DNA from 3 places in the Micromonospora sp. CNZ280 genome. Region 3 is predicted to be linked to each of the others. Evidence: riboswitches for the same ligand, from Rfam matches in the RefSeq annotation. Region 3 holds a riboswitch; each other region holds the start of a gene.
The links. A riboswitch is a leader RNA that binds a small molecule or an ion and turns the genes downstream of it on or off. The one in region 3 is predicted to bind cyclic di-AMP.

Region 1 (5,357 bases), 480 kb from region 3:
CTTGTCGAACAGCACCGCGTCGACGGTGCGCATCCGCTCCAGCGCGAGCCGGTTCTTGACCAGGATGCCGGAGCTCGCGGCCAGCCCGGTGGAGAGCGCGATCACCAGCGGGATGGCCAGGCCGAGCGCGTGCGGGCAGGCGATCACCAGCACCGTGACGGTCCGGACCACCGCCTGGTCGGCGTCGCCGAGCGCGGTCCACGCCAGCACCGTGACCACGGCGGTGGCGGTGGCGACGTAGAACAGCCCGGCTGCGAACCGGTCGGCCAGCACCTGGGCCCGCCCGCTGGACTGCTGGGCCTGGGCGACCATGCGCTGGATGCCGGCGAGCGTGGTCTCCTCGCCGAGCGCCTCGACGCGCACCCGGACCGCCGAGTCGGTGGCCACCGTGCCGGCCACCACCCGGTCGCCGACCGAGCGGGGCACCGGCCGGGACTCCCCCGTGATCATCGACTCGTCCAGCTCGGCGGCGCCGTCCACCACCCGGCCGTCCGCCGGTACCCGGCCGCCGGGCCGGACCAGCGCCACGTCGCCGACCCGCAACTCGGCCACCGGAACCCGCTCCAGCCGGCCGTCCCCGGCGACCCGCTCGGCGTCGTCGGGCAGCAGGGCGGCCAGCGCTGCGAGGGCGCCCCGGGCCTGCCCGATGGCCTTCATCTCCTGCCAGTGCCCGAGCAGCATGATGGTGACCAGGGCGGCCAGCTCCCACCAGAAGTCCAGGTCGAAGGCGCCCAGGCTGGTGGCGAGCGAGGCGGCGTAGGCCACCGTGATCGCCATGGCGACCAGCAGCATCATCCCCGGCGCCCGGTCGCGCACCTCACGCACGGCGCCGACCAGGAACGGCCAGCCGCCCCACCAGAAGACCACCGATCCGAGCACCGGCCCCACCCAGGACCGGCCCGGGAACTCCAGCGAGTAGCCCAACCAGTCCATCACCATGTGGCTGGTCGCCACCACCGGCAGGGTGAGCAGCAGGCAGACCCAGAACCGGCGGCGGAACATCTCCGGGTCGTGCCCGGCGTGCTTGTCGTGCCCGGCGTGCTTGTCGTGCCCGGCGTGCTTGTCGTGCTCGTCATGCCCGCCGTGGCCGGCGCGGGGCGCGTCGTCCGGGCGGGGCGGGGTCTGCTCGGCCATGCCCCCAACATCCCCGACCGGCGCCGCCGGCACGGGGCAAACCGCCGGGTCCGGTGCCCGACACCACCCCGCGCGACCAGCGTCCGGATGCCGGGATGGCTACGATTCGGCACGATGGCCCTTCGGATCTCGCACCGTCCGACCCGCCGCCGGGCGCCGGCGCCGCCGATCGCACGCGGCCGGCCGGCCGCCGGGCCGACGGTACGTGGTGGCGTCGCCACCCTCAGGCGATCCCACCCACGATTCCGGCCGGCCCGACGGCGGCACTGAACCGACCGGCCCGCCGACACGTACCACGCCCCGGATTCGTTGGGAGACACTCAATGGGCGCCGACCACAACCGTCCCGCTCCGTCCGCCCCGCCCGGGGTGCGGCGGATCCTCGTCGCGACGGTGGTCCCGCTCGTCGTGGTCACCGTGATCGCCGCCCTGCTGCTCTGGCCCCGCGACACCCCCGGGGTCGACCAGGGCACCGATCCGCCCCGCTACCACGGCACCGTCAGCCGGGTGGTGACCGAGGCCTGCCCGCCGACGCCGGAGGCCCCGGAGGGGGGCGGGACGGCGGGGCCGTGCGGCACGGTCACCGTCAAGGTGGCCGACGGCCCGGACGCCGGCCAGGAGGTGCAGACGCCGGTGCCGACCGGCCCGGGCGCTCCGACCGTCGCCGTGGGCGACGAGATCATCCTGGTCGAGCTGACCGACCCGGCGGACCCGACGGCGAGCAGCTACAACATCGCCGAGCACCAGCGCGGCAAGCCGCTGGTCTGGCTGGTCGTCCTCTTCGCCGCCGCCATCGTGGCGTTCGGCCGGTGGCGCGGGCTGGCCGCGCTGGCGGGCCTGGCGGCGAGCTTCGCCATCCTGCTCGCCTTCGTGCTGCCCGGGATCAGCGCGGGCGGGTCGCCGTTGCTGGTCGCGATCGTCGGCGCCGCGCTCATCATGTTCGTGGTGCTGTACCTGACCCACGGGGTGACCGCGCAGACCTCGGTGGCGGTGCTCGGCACGCTCGGCAGCCTGGTGCTCACCGGGGTCCTGGGCACCCTCGCCACCGCCGCCACCCACCTCACCGGGTACGGCTCCGAGGACGCCACCACGCTGTCGATGTTCCAGGCCGACGTCGACCTGCACGGGCTGCTGCTGGCCGGGATCATCATCGGCTCGCTCGGCGTGCTCGACGACGTCACGGTGACCCAGGCCGCCACGGTCACCGAACTGGCGCACGCCAACCCGGGGCTGTCCCGGCTCCAGCTCTACCGCGCGGCGACCCGGGTCGGCCGGGCGCACATCGCCTCGACGGTGAACACCATCGTGCTGGCGTACGCGGGCGCGTCGCTGCCGCTGCTGCTCCTGCTCACCGCGGACTCCCGGTCGGTGACCCAGCTCCTGACCAGCGAGTTCCTCGCCCAGGAGATCGTCCGCAGCGCGGTCGCCACGCTCGGGCTGATCGCCGCCGTACCGCTGACCACGGCGCTCGCCGCGCTGGTGACCACGGCCGGCCGCGCCACCACGCGTACCGACGATGGCGCCGATGACGGCGACGGCGCCGAGCCGTCGCGTACCCCGGAAGGTTCCCGGCCGGTCACCGACCGGGCCGAGGCGCTGCGGGCGCTCACCGCGCCGCGCGCCGGACACACGTCCCCCGCCATCTCCAGCGGGTGGCCCGATCCGGACAGGAGCACGGACGCCACATGGTGAGACTCCGTAGCGTGACCGTCCAGGCCGGCGAGCTTGATAAACGCGTCACTGGTCACCCTCCGCCGCTACGAAATAACGCATTTAGTCGGCTTCGGGACGTAGATCCACCGGTGGACTCTCGGGTAACCTCGCTGCCGGTCACCGCCGAAGGCGCGCAGCGGCGCCTGCGGTGCCGCCGCCCAATCGCCGCCAGGCGAGCCGGGGACCCAGGTACGTGGGGTGAGTCCGCGACAGCGGTAGGGGCCACTTCCGCCCCGAACCCGTCAGCTAACCCGGTCGGCGGTCGACGGAAGGGAACACTGTGACGGCACCCCTACGCCGCTGGTTGACACCTGTGGTGGCCGTGCTCGCCGCCTTGGCCGTCCTTGCCGGGCCCCTCCCGGCGTCGGCCGCACCCAAGCCCTCGGGACACGAGGACGGCGACTCGAAGCTGATCACCGATGTGATCGAGTCGACCAACCGGAACTACTCGCAGGCGAAGTCCCGGCTGGAGAAGTCCAAGAAGCGCCAGCTGGAACTCGCGCTGGAGGTCGACCGGGCCCAGGCCGAGCTGACCGCGCTCGCCCCGCAGGTCACCCAGCTCGCCACCCAGTCGTACCGGACGGGACGCATCGGCGCCGTGGCCATGCTGCTGGAGGCCAACAACCCCGACACGTTCGTCAAGCGGGCCACCGCCCTGGACGAGCTCAACATGGTCAACGCCAAGAAGCTCGCCGAGATCAACGAGGTGAAGACCCGCGCCGAGCAGGCGAAGCTGGCGCTCGAAGCCGAGATCCGCGAGCAGCAGAAGCAGACCAACCTGATGGCCAAGAACAAGCGCGACGCCGAGAAGGCGCTGGCGCTGGTCGGCGGGCTGGGCTTCACCGGCGGCCTGGTGTCGGCCACCTCGCCGGTCGCCCGGATCGCCCCGGGACGTACCGCCGACGGCGACTGGAAGGCCGAGTCGTGCAGCGAGAACGACCCGACCACCTCCGGCTGCATCACGCCCCGGACGTTGCACATGTACAAGGAGGTCAAGCGGGCCGGCTTCAACCGGTTCGTCGGCTGCTACCGCCCCGGTGGCCCCTGGGAGCACCCGAAGGGCCGGGCCTGCGACTGGTCGCTGCAGAAGAGCGGCTTCTCCCCCTGGCACAACAAGGACACCCGGATGTACGGCAACAACCTCGCCGCGTTCCTGATCCGGAACGCGGACCGGCTGGGCGTCTACTACGTGATCTGGAACCGGCAGATCTGGTTCCCGGCGACCGGCTGGAAGTCCTACAGCGGGCCGTCGAACCACACCGACCACGTGCACGTCTCACTGCTGTAGCGACATCCTGAGACCGCGCGACGCGAGGGCCGTTCCCGGTGGGACGGCCCTCGCAGCGTCTTCGGCGGCAGGGGTGCGGTCAGGCGACGGCCGGGGTCGTATCCGCCGCGTGGTCGGGCAGGTCGCCGGCGGCGGTCACCGTCCGCACCTCACCGGCGGCCAGCCGGTACGACATCCCGACCACCGCGCAGCGCCCGGCGGCCACCTCGCCGGCCAGCACGGCCGAACTGCCCAGCATCGCCTCGACGGTGTGCGCGATGTGGATGTCGACGATCCCGTCCACGTCGGTCACCCCCGCGGCCCCGGCCCGGCGCAGGCTGGGCATCATGGCGTCCACCACCGCCCGCAGGTGACCCGCCGGGAACGCGTCCGTCTCCACCGCCGTCTTTGCCGCCTGCACCGCGCCGCACGAGTCGTGACCGAGCACGACCACCAGTGGCGTGCCGAGGACGCTCACCGCGTACTCGACGCTACCGAGCACCTCGGGACCGGTGGTGTGCCCGGCGGTCCGGACCACGAAGAGGTCGCCGAGGCCCCGGTCGAAGATGATCTCAGCGGCCAACCGGGAGTCGGAGCAGCCCACGATCACCGCGAACGGGTGCTGCCCGTCGGCGACCGCGGCGCGGTGGCCGGCGTCCTGATTGGGATGGCGCGGGATGCCGGTGACGAATCTCCGGTTGCCGGCGGACAACTCGGCCAGCGCCTGCGCCGGGGTGGTCGGCGCGACCGCCGGCCCCGTCGACTCCCGTGGCGGACCCGGCTGGGCGCCGGGCGAACCGGGACGGCTCATCCCCTCACCTCGTCCCTCGACGTACGTGACCTGGGCAATCCCGGCCGACGTCGGACGCGGGCTGCCACCACGGTCACACTCTGGGCAAGATACGTCAAGGTATGCGTGATATGCATTTCATGTATTCCAGAACGCTTGCGCGCGGGCCGCGAGCCGTCCGGGCGGCCGGCTGGCCGCTGAGGGCGTGCCGGTGGATCGGCGCGGCGGGCCATACGATGGCGGGCATGGCGACGACGAGTGGCGAGAACGGGAGCAACCGGAACTGGACGTTCCTCACCAACCACGGGCACGTGCTGCTCGCCATCGCCCGCAACCCCACCGCCCGGCTGCGTGACGTCGCCGACGAGGTGGGCGTCACCGAGCGGGCGGCCCAGGCGATCGTCGCCGACCTGGAGGCGGGCGGCTACCTGCGCCGTACCCGGGTGGGCCGGCG
Region 2 (5,357 bases), on a different contig from region 3:
GCGGCGTCCTCGACCACGGCGAGCCCGTGCCGGTCGGCGACCCCCATGATCCGGTCCATCGCGGCGGGGTGCCCGTAGAGGTGCACCGGCAGGATCGCCACCGTGCGGTGGGTGACCGCCGCGGCGACCGCCGCCGGGTCCAGGCAGAAGCTGGCCGGTTCGATGTCGACGAAGACCGGCCGGGCGCCGACCAGCCGGACCGCGTTGGCGCTGGCGGCGAAGGAGAACGACGGGACGATCACCTCGTCGCCCGGGCCGAACCCGAGCGCCATCAGGGTCAACTGCAGGGCGGACGTGCCCGAGTTCACTGCGACGCAGTGCCGGCCCGCGACCAGCTCGCCGAACTCCTCCTCGAATGCGGCGACCTCCGGACCCTGCACGACGCGGCCGCTGCGCAGCACCCGCACCGCCGCCTCGATCTCGGCCTCGCCGATGACCGGCTTCGCCGGTGGAATCTCTTCTGTGTTCAGCCCGGCCATGGGGCTTCCTCCCGTCGAACAGCGACCGCGTCCGGATCGGACGCGGCGCTAGGTCGTTCACCTGTGGACAGGAGGGGTGGTGGGTCCAGCGACGGGTGACCCGATGGGGATCGGTGCGGAACGGCCACCCGGACAAACAGGACGCCCGGCGCACTCCGGGACGTACGGGCATGTTATCCCGAGGGATCCGGGCGGCGCGGCACAACACCCTCATCCCGGCCGGCGACCGCGGCGGCGGGGATCAGCGGTACGGGTCGACCAGGGCGAGCACCGCCTCCGGGTCCTCGACGTGCGCGTTGTGCCCGAGACCGGGCAGCGTCACCACCGGCACCCCGAGCTCCTTGAGTTGCTCGTCGGAGACCATCGGGTCACGCTCGCCCCGGGCCAGCACCACCGGCGCGTCGGTCGCCGCCAGCAGGGCCGGCAGGCGCGGCTCCCCCACCGCGAACGCGGCCGGGTCCATCGCCAGCCGCCAGCGGCCGTCGACCTGCCGCAGTCCGGCCTCGACGACGGGATGGTCGGGGGCGAACAGTCCGGTCAGCCCGGCCACCTTCAGGTAGCGGCGGGCCGCCTCGTCGCGGGTCGCGAACCAGGTGACCGGGCGGGCGGCCAACTCCGCGGCCCGGTCCAGTTCGGCCGGTGACCAGACCGCCTTGATGCCGAGCCCGACCACCGCGTCCACCGTCAGCCCCGCGGTACGCGCGGCCAGCGCCAGCCCCACCACGCCGCCGAGGGAGTGCCCCAGCACGACGAGCCGGTCAGCCGGCTTGAGCCCACCGGCGACCTGCCTGGCCAGCCCGGCGAAGGAGTACCGCGGCAGCGGCGGGGACCAGCCGTGCCCGGCGAGGTCCGGGGCCAGCCAGCGGCCGGCCCACCGGCGCTCCAGCAGCGGCGCCCAGGGCAGCCACACCTCGCCGGTGGCGCCCATGCCGTGCAGCAGCAGCAGGAGCGCCCGCCGGCCGTCCCGGGTACCCGATTCGTCGACCATAGGGCGCAGTGTGCCACCGGTCGGACGGCCGGGGCGAGAGTCGGCCGTCCGCCACCACGCGTCGGGCGCCGACTCCCAGGTGGGGAGCCGGCGCCCGGATTCGGCGACGCGGAGGCGGCGGTCAGGCGGAGTAGCCGCGGGTCGCCGCCCAGTTCGCCAGGTCGATGGTGGTCATCCAGTACGACGCGGTCGCCGGGTTCGCCGAGTCGGCGATCTTCACCAGCCGGCCGTCGTCGTCGTAACCGATCACGGCGATGTAGTGCCCACCGGGGAAGGAGTGCCAGCCGCCGTCGGTGTCGGTGGCGCTGCCGGCGACGTTCACCACGACACCGCGCTCGTCGGTGATGGCCCGGACCACGTCGGCCTGGAGCTGGTCCATCTGAGCCGGGGTGGCGGCCCCGCCCGAGATCATCCGGGTCCGGTACGGGTCGCCCTTCACCACGGCGTTGAGCACGCGGGTGGTGTCGTTGGCGGAGTTGGTGCCCATCTCGGTGGTGCCCAGCTGGGCGCCGAGGACGTCCTGGGTGCGGGCGATGCCGGCGGCGCTGAGCGCGTTCCGCACGGCCGCCGGGCCGCAGTTGTAGAAGGTCGTCTGAGCCTGGTAGTCGTAGTCGAGGATCTTGCGCGACGGCGGCTTCGGCGCCGCCTTGCGGGTCAGGTCCGGGTTCGGCGCGGCCGACGAGGCGGGGGCCGAGGGGGCGGCGCTGGACGGCGCGGCGCTGGACGGGGTGGTGCCCGTCCGGGCCTCGCCGCGCGAGGCGACGGCGGGCGCGTCACGCAGCTCGGCCACCGTGGCCTGGGCCGGGGCCGACGTCGGGGTTTCGTCGGTGCCGGCGGCGAGCGCGCCGGCGCCGGTGGCGAGCACCAGGGCCGCGGCGGAGGCGGCGGCGACCTGGTAGGGGCGCTGGGTGGCGATGCGCTGCAACTGACGCTTGACGTGGTGCTTCACGGTTCCTCCACGGGGACTCGGGGGGCGAGCGGCGCACCGGCGGTGCCGGCGGGCAGGCCGGCTCGACCACGCGGACCCCTGGTCCGCGGGTTGGTGGGCCGCTCAGGAAAGCGCCCGGATGCCGGGCGGGGCGGATGCCGGTAGGTCAGCTCGCGACCGGGGCGAGCAGTACGGGCACCGCGGGGCCGTGGAGGCCGGGGAACAACCGAAGGGTGGGATCGTGCTGCACGAGGATGGAACTCCTTCCGACACCGCCGACCGGGTTAGCTGACGGATTCGGGCGGGAAGTACGCCCTACCACGAGCCGCAGCCCGCGGATTCACCCCAGAGGTGCATTGGTTCCCCGGTACGTATGATCACGATTAGGCGGGTCGGCGCGGCGTCGCCTCTTGCGATCGGTTACCGCACCGGACGGGCCGACACTACTGGTCAGTCGGAAGCCTGCCAACCCCGTCCCACCTGCTTAAACCTGTCTCGGCCCGACGATTTTGCGGTCAGTTACGCACTGGCGTGACTCGATAGGACAGGCCTCTCGCACAACGTTACCGGGCGACAACCGGACAAGGGTGCGACGCCGTCACGGAATTGTCGGCGCACCTTGGCCGGTCCGCACCCGATGACCGATTTCCCGTCGCCTGTGACCGGCGTCACCGGAATATTTCCCGATCAACCAACCCGGGCCGGGCGCCAGCGGGCCGGGGCGGCCTGACGGGCCGGCACCGCCTCGACGCGCGGCGCGGGCAGCCGGCCCGGCCGGAGCCGGGCCGCGGCGGCGTACGCCTCGGCGGCCAGGGCGCGCGCCGCCTCGGCGGCCAGCTCGGCGTCCCGCCACGCCGACCGCTCCCGCTCCGCGGTCAGCCGGTAACCGGCCCGGCGCTGCTCGCGTACCGCACGGGCGAGCACGATCTCCTGCTCCACCGGGTGCCGTCGGGAGTCCCAGCCGGCCCGGTGGCAGAACACGTCGGACAGCTGCCGGGCGGACAGCTCCCCCCGCCAGTGGGCGGCCATCGCCGCGTGGTGCAGCCACCGCTCCCGGGCGGCGTACTCGGCCGGTGTGCGCGGGGTGCGCGGGACGGGCAGGGCGGCGGCCCCGACGAACCGGCGGGCGGCGGTCTCCGCCTCGTCGTACGCCTGCCAGGCGCGTTCCACCTCCGCCTGCGCGGCGAGCCAGTCGGCGCGCCGGCGGCGGGCGGTCTGCGCCGCGCGGGTCGCGGCGACGGCCACCTCCCCGGCGTACCGGCGCAGGTCGGCGAGGTCGGGTTCGGCCGGCTCGGCGCCCGCCGGGGCGGGCTCCTCGTCGGTCGCGCGCTCGGGGCGGGCGACCAGCACGGTGAGCACGGTCAGCGCCAGCACCAGCAGGCCGGACCAGATGGCGGCGGCCCGCGGAACGTCGATCAGGAACTGGTGGTAGAGGACGGTCTCCAAGGTCGGCACCTCACGGGGGAAGCGGATGCGGAAGCGGGAGCCGCGCCGGGCGTCGTGCGGACACGCTGACGCCGGACGGGTGCGGGGATACGGATCGCGGGCGGGGCGTCGGCCCCGCGGACGGATCAGACGCGCGGCGGGGCGCGCGGGGCCCGGGCGGCCGGGACCGACCCGGCCGGCACCGGTGCGGCGGCGCGGGGTGCTGGCGAGGCGTCGGCCGGTGCCGGCTCGGCGACCGCAGCAGCCGGCGCGGCGGGCTGCTCGTCGACGACGGCCGTCGGCGCGGACCCGGCGAGCGCGTCGGCGTGGTCGGCCGCGGCGGGGCACACCGCCGGCTCCGGCGCGGCCGGGGCGGCGATCGCGCCGGGTGCGCCGAGGGCGATCGCGACCGCGACGGCGAGACCGGCCGTCAGCCGGGCGGCCCAGCGCGCCACCCACCACAGCGGACAGGCGAGCGCGACCGGAAGCACGACGACCACGCTACCGCCCGGTCCGTCCCCCCGCACCGCCGCCGGGCGTGTCGCGGCTCCGCCGCGCCGACGGCACCGACCAGGGTGGACGGCTCAGCGCGAGTCGACGTACGCCGATGGCCGGTCGGGCGTGCGCGGGCCCGGCACGGCAACCTGCGGGACCGCCGGGCCGGCCGGGGCCGGCACCGCATCCGCGACCGCCGCCGCGTCATCGACCATCCGCTTCGGACGGCGCGGCGCGAGCCGGCGCATCATCGGCGTCTCGACGTACCGGTGCAGCAGCGCGGCCAGCCCCAGGTTCAGCAGCAGGAAGCCGAGCACCACGGCCACCCCCCACCAGCCGGTGAAGCCGGTCCCCCAGTCCCCGGTGAGCCGGAGCACGGTGATCATCACGAAGACGTGCACCAGGTAGAAGGCGAACGAGACCTCACCGAGCCAGACCATCGGCCGGGAGCGCCACGGCGAGCGCCGGCCCCGCACGTCGGCGTCCGCCGCCGCGGTGATGACCAGGATGTACGCCACCGACAGCAGCGCCGCCCACAGCTCGGCCCGGACCCACTGGGCGGCGACCACCCAGGTGACCGCGAAGATCAGGCTGGCCAGCGGCAGACCCGGCCCCCGCCACCGGCCGCGACGCATCAGCTCGGCGGCGGCCACTCCCATCCAGAACTCCAGCGACCGCACCGGCGGGAAGACCTGGGTGAACCACCAGCGGTCAGCCTCGGGCACCAGGGCCTGGCCGGGCCAGAGCGCGAGGATCAGCAGCGGCACCCCGACCACCACCGCCCACAGTGCCCACGGCCGGGCCCGGCGCACCAACGGCAGCACCAGCGGCAGGCAGAAGTAGAAGAAGAACTCGCAGGACAGCGACCAGCTCACGGTGTTGACGCTGTAGAAGTAGCCGGGTCGAGGGTCCCAGGCCTGCACGAGGAAGAGGTTGCCCAGCGCGGCGCCGACGTTGACCGGGTCGGCGAACCAGAGCCCGACCAGCAGCACCAGCGCCCAGAGCAGCAGGTGGTTGGGATAGATCTTGGCGAACCGGCGCC
Region 3 (5,357 bases):
TGGGGCACCGGCCGCTGTGGGTCGTCTGCCTCGCCCCTTCCCCTCTGCGAGGCGCCCGGCGGTCGGACGCTAAGGAGTCGGTGCCGGTGGCAATCCTGCCCCCCCATCGTCACGCACCGGGACGGTCTGCTCGTCCGGGTGGCCTGCGCCGGGCCGCCCACCGTCTGCTCACCCTGGTCGCCGCCGCGGCCGTCGGTGCCGGCCTGCTCGCCGCACCGGCGTACGCCGCGCCCTCGGTCGACGAGATCGAGGCGCAGATCGACAAGCAGTGGGAGCAGTTGGAGCCCACCATCGAGCAGTACAACAAGGTGCGGGCGCAGCTGAAGAAGAACCGCAGCAAGGCGGCGGACCTGGAGAAGAAGATCCAGCCACTGGCGCTGGAGAGCGAGTTGGCGATGGACCGGGTGGGCGACCTCGCCTCCCGCTACTACATCACCGGCCCGTCCCAGGACGTCGCGGCCCTGCTGGTCAGTGCCAAGCCGAGCACGCTCACCGAGCAGCTCACCCTCCTCGACCGGCTGGCCGCGCAGGAGCGCAAGCAGATCGAGGGTGTGCTCGCGGTCCGCAAGAAGTACGACGACCAGAAGCAGCAGCTCGACACGCTGATCGCGGACCAGGTCAAACAGCAGAACGAACTGGCGGCGAAGAAGAAGCACATCGAGGCCGAGGTCAAGCGGCTCGAGAAGATGCTGCCGGTGACCACCGTCAAGACCGAGAAGTGCCCGACCATCAACGGGGTGGTCAGCGAGAAGGCCCGGATCGCGATCAAAACCGCCTGCGCCCAGGTCGGCGACCCGTACGTCTGGGGCGCCACCGGCCCGAACTCGTTCGACTGCTCCGGCCTGACCCAGTACGCCTACAAGGCGGCCGGGGTCTACCTGACCCACTTCACCGGGGCGCAGTGGAACGAGGGCAAGGCCATCTCGCGCTCCGACGCCCGCCCGGGTGACCTGGTCTTCTTCTTCAGCGACCTGCACCACGTCGGGCTCTACCTCGGCAACGACAAGATGGTGCACGCGGCGCGGGCCGGCAAGCCGGTCAACGTCTCCAGCATCAACACCATGCCGGTCGCCGGGTTCCGCCGACCCGGCTGATCCGTTCGCCGTACCGCACGAGGGCCCCCGGTCGACCGACCGGGGGCCCTCGGTGTTTCAGGGCTCGGCGACGAACCCCGTCTCAGGCCGGGCGGCTCACTGCGGAGCGCCGACCGGGGACGGCAGGATCAGCACGTCGTCCAGGTTCACGTAGCCGATCCGGTGACCGAACTGGACCTGCACGTAGCGCAGGTCGCCGCGGATCACGGTCCAGTCGCCCGGGGACGACCCGTCGAAGGTGACGGCCCGGTAGTACTCGCTCGGCAGGACACCGCCCACCGCGTACCGCTGGCCGGCGGCGAGCGTGTACTGCAGCGGCGTGATCGCCTGGTAGGGCACCCCGGTCGGGTAGGCGTCCCGCTCGGGGTAGCCCCGCCCGTAGACCGGGATGGTGGCCCTGCCGGGCTTCGGCGTCACCACGAAGCCGGTCGCCCACTTCGCGGTACGCGCCGACGCCGGGTTGTGGAACCAGGCCTTCTGGCCGAGGTACCAGATCGCCGTCCAGTCACCGCGCACCTCGGCCACGGCGTACGTCTGGCCGGCCGACGCCCGGGCGCTGTGGTCCGGGACGTACATGGTGCCCGGCGATCCGTCCGGGTGCTCGCCGAGGTCCACGGCGAGCGGCGCGTCGTGGCTCGGCGCGCTGCGCAGCAGCACCGCTGACGAGCCGCGCAGCGGGCAGGGGTCGGTGACCGGCGGCGGCGGGTTCGGCACCCCCGGGGGCTGCCGCGAGCAGCCGGTGAACGCCGGCTGGTTGTCGGCGAACTCCGGGTCGATGGTCACCAGCCCGGTGTGGGCCGTGCCGGTGGTCCGGAACGGCGCCTTGAGCAGGTCGAAGTAGTGCGACCAGTCCCAGTACGGCCCCGGGTCCCAGTGCATCCCGGCGACGGTCGACGGCACGGTGCCCGGGACGTTGTCGTGCCCGATGATGTGGTGCCGGTCGAGCGGGATGTTGAACCGCAGTGCCAGGTGCCGGACCAGCTTGGCCGAGGTGCGGTACATCGCCTCGGTGTACCAGGTGCCGTGGCCGGCGAAGCCCTCGTGCTCCAGGCCGATGGACTTGGCGTTGACGTACCAGTTGCCGGCGTGCCAGCCGACGTCCTTGGCCTTGATGTGCTGGGCGATGTGGCCGTCCACCGAGCGCAGCGTGTAGTGCCAGCCCACGTAGTTGGCCCGCTGCACGAGGCCGACGCTGGGCCAGAAGTAGCCCTCGGTGTCGTGGATGACGATGTACTCGATCTTCTGCTGGGCGGGCCGGTTGCCCAGGTCGTGGTTGCCGTAGTCGCCGGCGCCCGGGCCGTACTTCTCGTACGGGGCCGGGATCCACTCGCAGCCGAGGCCGACCGGGCACTCCAGCCCGTCGGGCCGCTCGCCGCGCCGCAGGCCGAGCTGGTGCAGCGTCGAGGTGTCCGGGTTGACCTGGCGGGCCGGCAGGGTCACCCGGTGCCCGTCGTCGGTCGTCCGGCTCGCGCCCTCGCGGAGCTGCCCGTACACCTCGTCGGCGAAGGCGGCCGCGGTGTCCTCGGCGCCGGCGCCGGAGTAGCGGGCCACCGCGCCGTACCAGGCCGCCGGGTCGCTGGCCGCGCCGACCGGGCCACCCAGTTCCCGCTGGTACGCTGCGAGCAGCGCCGCCCCGCCGCGGATGTTCGCGGTCGGGTCGGACCGGAGTGCCTCCTCGCTGGCGCCGGTGAGCGCGGCGGCCGCCTGGAGGGTCTGCAGCGCTGCGTCGCCGAGAGCGGCCGGTGCCGACGGGGCGGCGGTGGGCGCGGCGACGGTCAGCGACCGCGCCTCGTCACCGCGCGGGTCCTCGCCCTCGTCGATGTGGCCACCGGCGGGTTGCGCGGTGACGTGGGCGGCGTCGGTGAGGTGCATCGGACCGTAGCCGCCACTGGTGCTCGGGTTGCCGGGATGGGTGTCCCAGCGCGATTCGAGGTAGGACACGGCGAGCAGGACGCTCTCCGGCACGCCGAACTCGGCGGCCGCGGCGGCGTACTGCTGTTGCCGGTCGAGGGGCTCGGCGGCGGCCGGACCGGCGGTGAACGGGGTGACCGCCAGGGCGAGCGCCGCGGCGGCGGCGAGCAGGGTGCGCCTGCTCCTCGATCTCGTGGATCTCGTGGACCTTGTGGACAACTGCATCGGACCCCCTGGTCAGACGGGTGGACGATGCGGCCACCTTCACCCCGGGCCCGGCCTGTCGTCAATACCTTTCCATATATCAACCCATGAGGAAGAAAACCTTCGACGCGTCCCGCCGAGGGCCGTCGATCCCGCACGGCGTACGGAGTGTCACGGCGACACGGGTTGCGGATTGATAACGACCGTCTCTACTCTGGTCATTCGTCGGCCCGGCAACAGGTCCGTCCAACCCGGGCGGTAACGGTCCGACACCGCCGAATCGCTCGCGAGCGAACCGGGGAACCAGGTAACCCGGGGTGAATCCGCAGCCACTGCGGTAGGGCGTCCCCTTCCCGCCCGAACCCGTCAGCTAACCCGGTAGGCGGTCTGGGAAGAAGGAGTACGGAGCCCGGTGGCACACCATGCCCCGCGGCCACCGTCGGCACGGTCGGCGTACGCCGGCCCGGCGACGGCTGCGCCGCGTTCACGCTGGTCCCGCTTCACCACCGCACTCGCCGCCCTGGCCGGCTTCGCCGTCATCCTGACCGGCGGCGCCACGGCGGCCCACGCCGAACCCACCGTCGCCGAGATCGAGCGCCAGATCGACGAGGACTGGAACAAGCTCGAACCGATCATCGAACGGCACAACGCCACCCGCCAGGACCTGGCCGCCAAGCGGAAGCAGGCCGACGCCCTGGCCGCCCAGATCAAACCCCTCCAAGCCCAGGTCGACGCGGCGATGGAGAAGGTCAGCGCGCTGGCCGTCCGCGCCTACAAGGGCGAGAACGTGCTCACCATCAACGCCCTGCTGGGCAGCCGCTCGCCGGGCGAGGTGGTCGGGCAGCTCGAGATGCTCGACCGGTTCGCCGACCGCCAACAGCAGGACGTGCGGCAGGTCGCCGACCTGCGCGACCAACTGGCCGCCAAGAAGGCGCCACTGGACGAGATGGTCGCCCAGCTCGCCCAGGCCGAGGCGCAGCTGGCGGCCAAGAAGAAGCAGATCAACGCCGAGATCGACCGGCTGCAGAAGCTGCGGATCAAGGTGTACGGCAACGGCGGCGGCGGGCCGCTGCGTCCCGCCCCCTGCCCGGCCAGCTACCCGGGCGGCGCGGCCGGGGTGGCGGTCAAGTTCGCCTGCGCCCAGATCGGCAAGCCGTACGTCTGGGGCGCCGAGGGCCCGAACTCGTACGACTGCTCCGGGCTGATGCTGGCCGCCTGGGCCAAGGCCGGGGTCTCGCTGCCGCACAACGCCGCGCAGCAGCGCGGGGTCACCAGGACGGTCAGCCGGGGCGAGCTGCGCCCGGGTGACCTGGTCTTCTACTACTCCGATCTGCACCACGTCGGCATGTACGTCGGCGGCGGCTGGGTGGTGCACGCCTCCCGCGCCGGGGTGCCGGTCAAGATGAAGAAGGTCGACGACGGCCCGATCCACAGCTACGGCCGGCCGGGCTGACCGGGTACCACGGAAAGGCCCGCTCCGGCGTCGGAGCGGGCCTTTCTCCTGCCCGCGTCAGCGGGTCGGCCAGGTGCGCCACTGCTGCCAGGAGCGGCTCGGCGTCGGGCCGCGCTGCCCCTGGTAGCGGGAGCCGTAGACGGCCGAGCCGTACGGATGCTCGGCCGGCGACGAGAGCCGGAAGATGCAGAGCTGACCGATCTTCATGCCCGGCCAGAGGGTGATCGGCAGGTTCGCCACGTTGGAGAGCTCCAGCGTCACGTGGCCGGAGAAGCCGGGGTCGATGAAGCCGGCGGTGGAGTGGGTCAGCAGGCCGAGCCGACCGAGGCTCGACTTGCCCTCCAGCCGCCCGGCGAGCTGGTCGCCGAGCGAGATCACCTCGAGCGTCGAGGCGAGCACGAACTCGCCCGGGTGCAGCACGAACGGCTCGCCGTCGGGCACCTCGACCACCGAGGTCAACTCGTCCTGCTGCTGCGCCGGGTCGATGTGCGTGTAGAGGTGGTTGTTGAAGACCCGGAACAGCTTGTCCAGGCGTACGTCGATGCTGGACGGCTGCACCAGGGTGGGCTCGAACGGCTCCAGCGCCAGGGCGCCCGCCTTGATCTCGGAGACCAGGTCGCGGTCGGAGAGCAGCATCGGAACACCATAGCGAAGCGGCCCGGGTGGCCTGCGTGTCGGACTAGGTCTTCGTACAC

Region 1: linked by a shared signal. The riboswitch ahead of FHX32_RS12265 (VldE C-terminal domain-containing protein) and the one ahead of FHX32_RS09925 (C40 family peptidase) in region 3 are both predicted to bind cyclic di-AMP.
Region 2: linked by a shared signal. The riboswitch ahead of FHX32_RS30730 (C39 family peptidase) and the one ahead of FHX32_RS09925 (C40 family peptidase) in region 3 are both predicted to bind cyclic di-AMP.

Annotation. Positions count from the first base shown of each region.
Region 1 is NZ_JAAOYP010000001.1:2,567,732-2,573,088, reverse strand. It holds gene FHX32_RS12275 (copper-translocating P-type ATPase) at 1-1,134, opposite strand, end outside; gene FHX32_RS12270 (YibE/F family protein) at 1,458-2,825, shown strand; cyclic di-AMP (ydaO/yuaA leader) riboswitch at 2,992-3,122, shown strand; gene FHX32_RS12265 (VldE C-terminal domain-containing protein) at 3,127-4,134, shown strand; gene FHX32_RS12260 (carbonic anhydrase) at 4,214-4,924, opposite strand; gene FHX32_RS12255 (MarR family winged helix-turn-helix transcriptional regulator) at 5,140-5,357, shown strand, end outside.
Region 2 is NZ_JAAOYP010000005.1:12,071-17,427, reverse strand. It holds gene FHX32_RS30740 (DegT/DnrJ/EryC1/StrS aminotransferase family protein) at 1-479, opposite strand, end outside; gene FHX32_RS30735 (alpha/beta fold hydrolase) at 721-1,467, opposite strand; gene FHX32_RS30730 (C39 family peptidase) at 1,589-2,416, opposite strand; cyclic di-AMP (ydaO/yuaA leader) riboswitch at 2,654-2,795, opposite strand; gene FHX32_RS30725 (hypothetical protein) at 3,083-3,850, opposite strand; gene FHX32_RS30720 (hypothetical protein) at 3,967-4,311, opposite strand; gene FHX32_RS30715 (acyltransferase family protein) at 4,405-5,357, opposite strand, start outside.
Region 3 is NZ_JAAOYP010000001.1:2,087,078-2,092,434, forward strand. It holds gene FHX32_RS09915 (C40 family peptidase) at 81-1,094, shown strand; gene FHX32_RS09920 (peptidoglycan recognition protein family protein) at 1,191-3,230, opposite strand; cyclic di-AMP (ydaO/yuaA leader) riboswitch at 3,473-3,609, shown strand; gene FHX32_RS09925 (C40 family peptidase) at 3,622-4,662, shown strand; gene dcd (dCTP deaminase) at 4,720-5,298, opposite strand.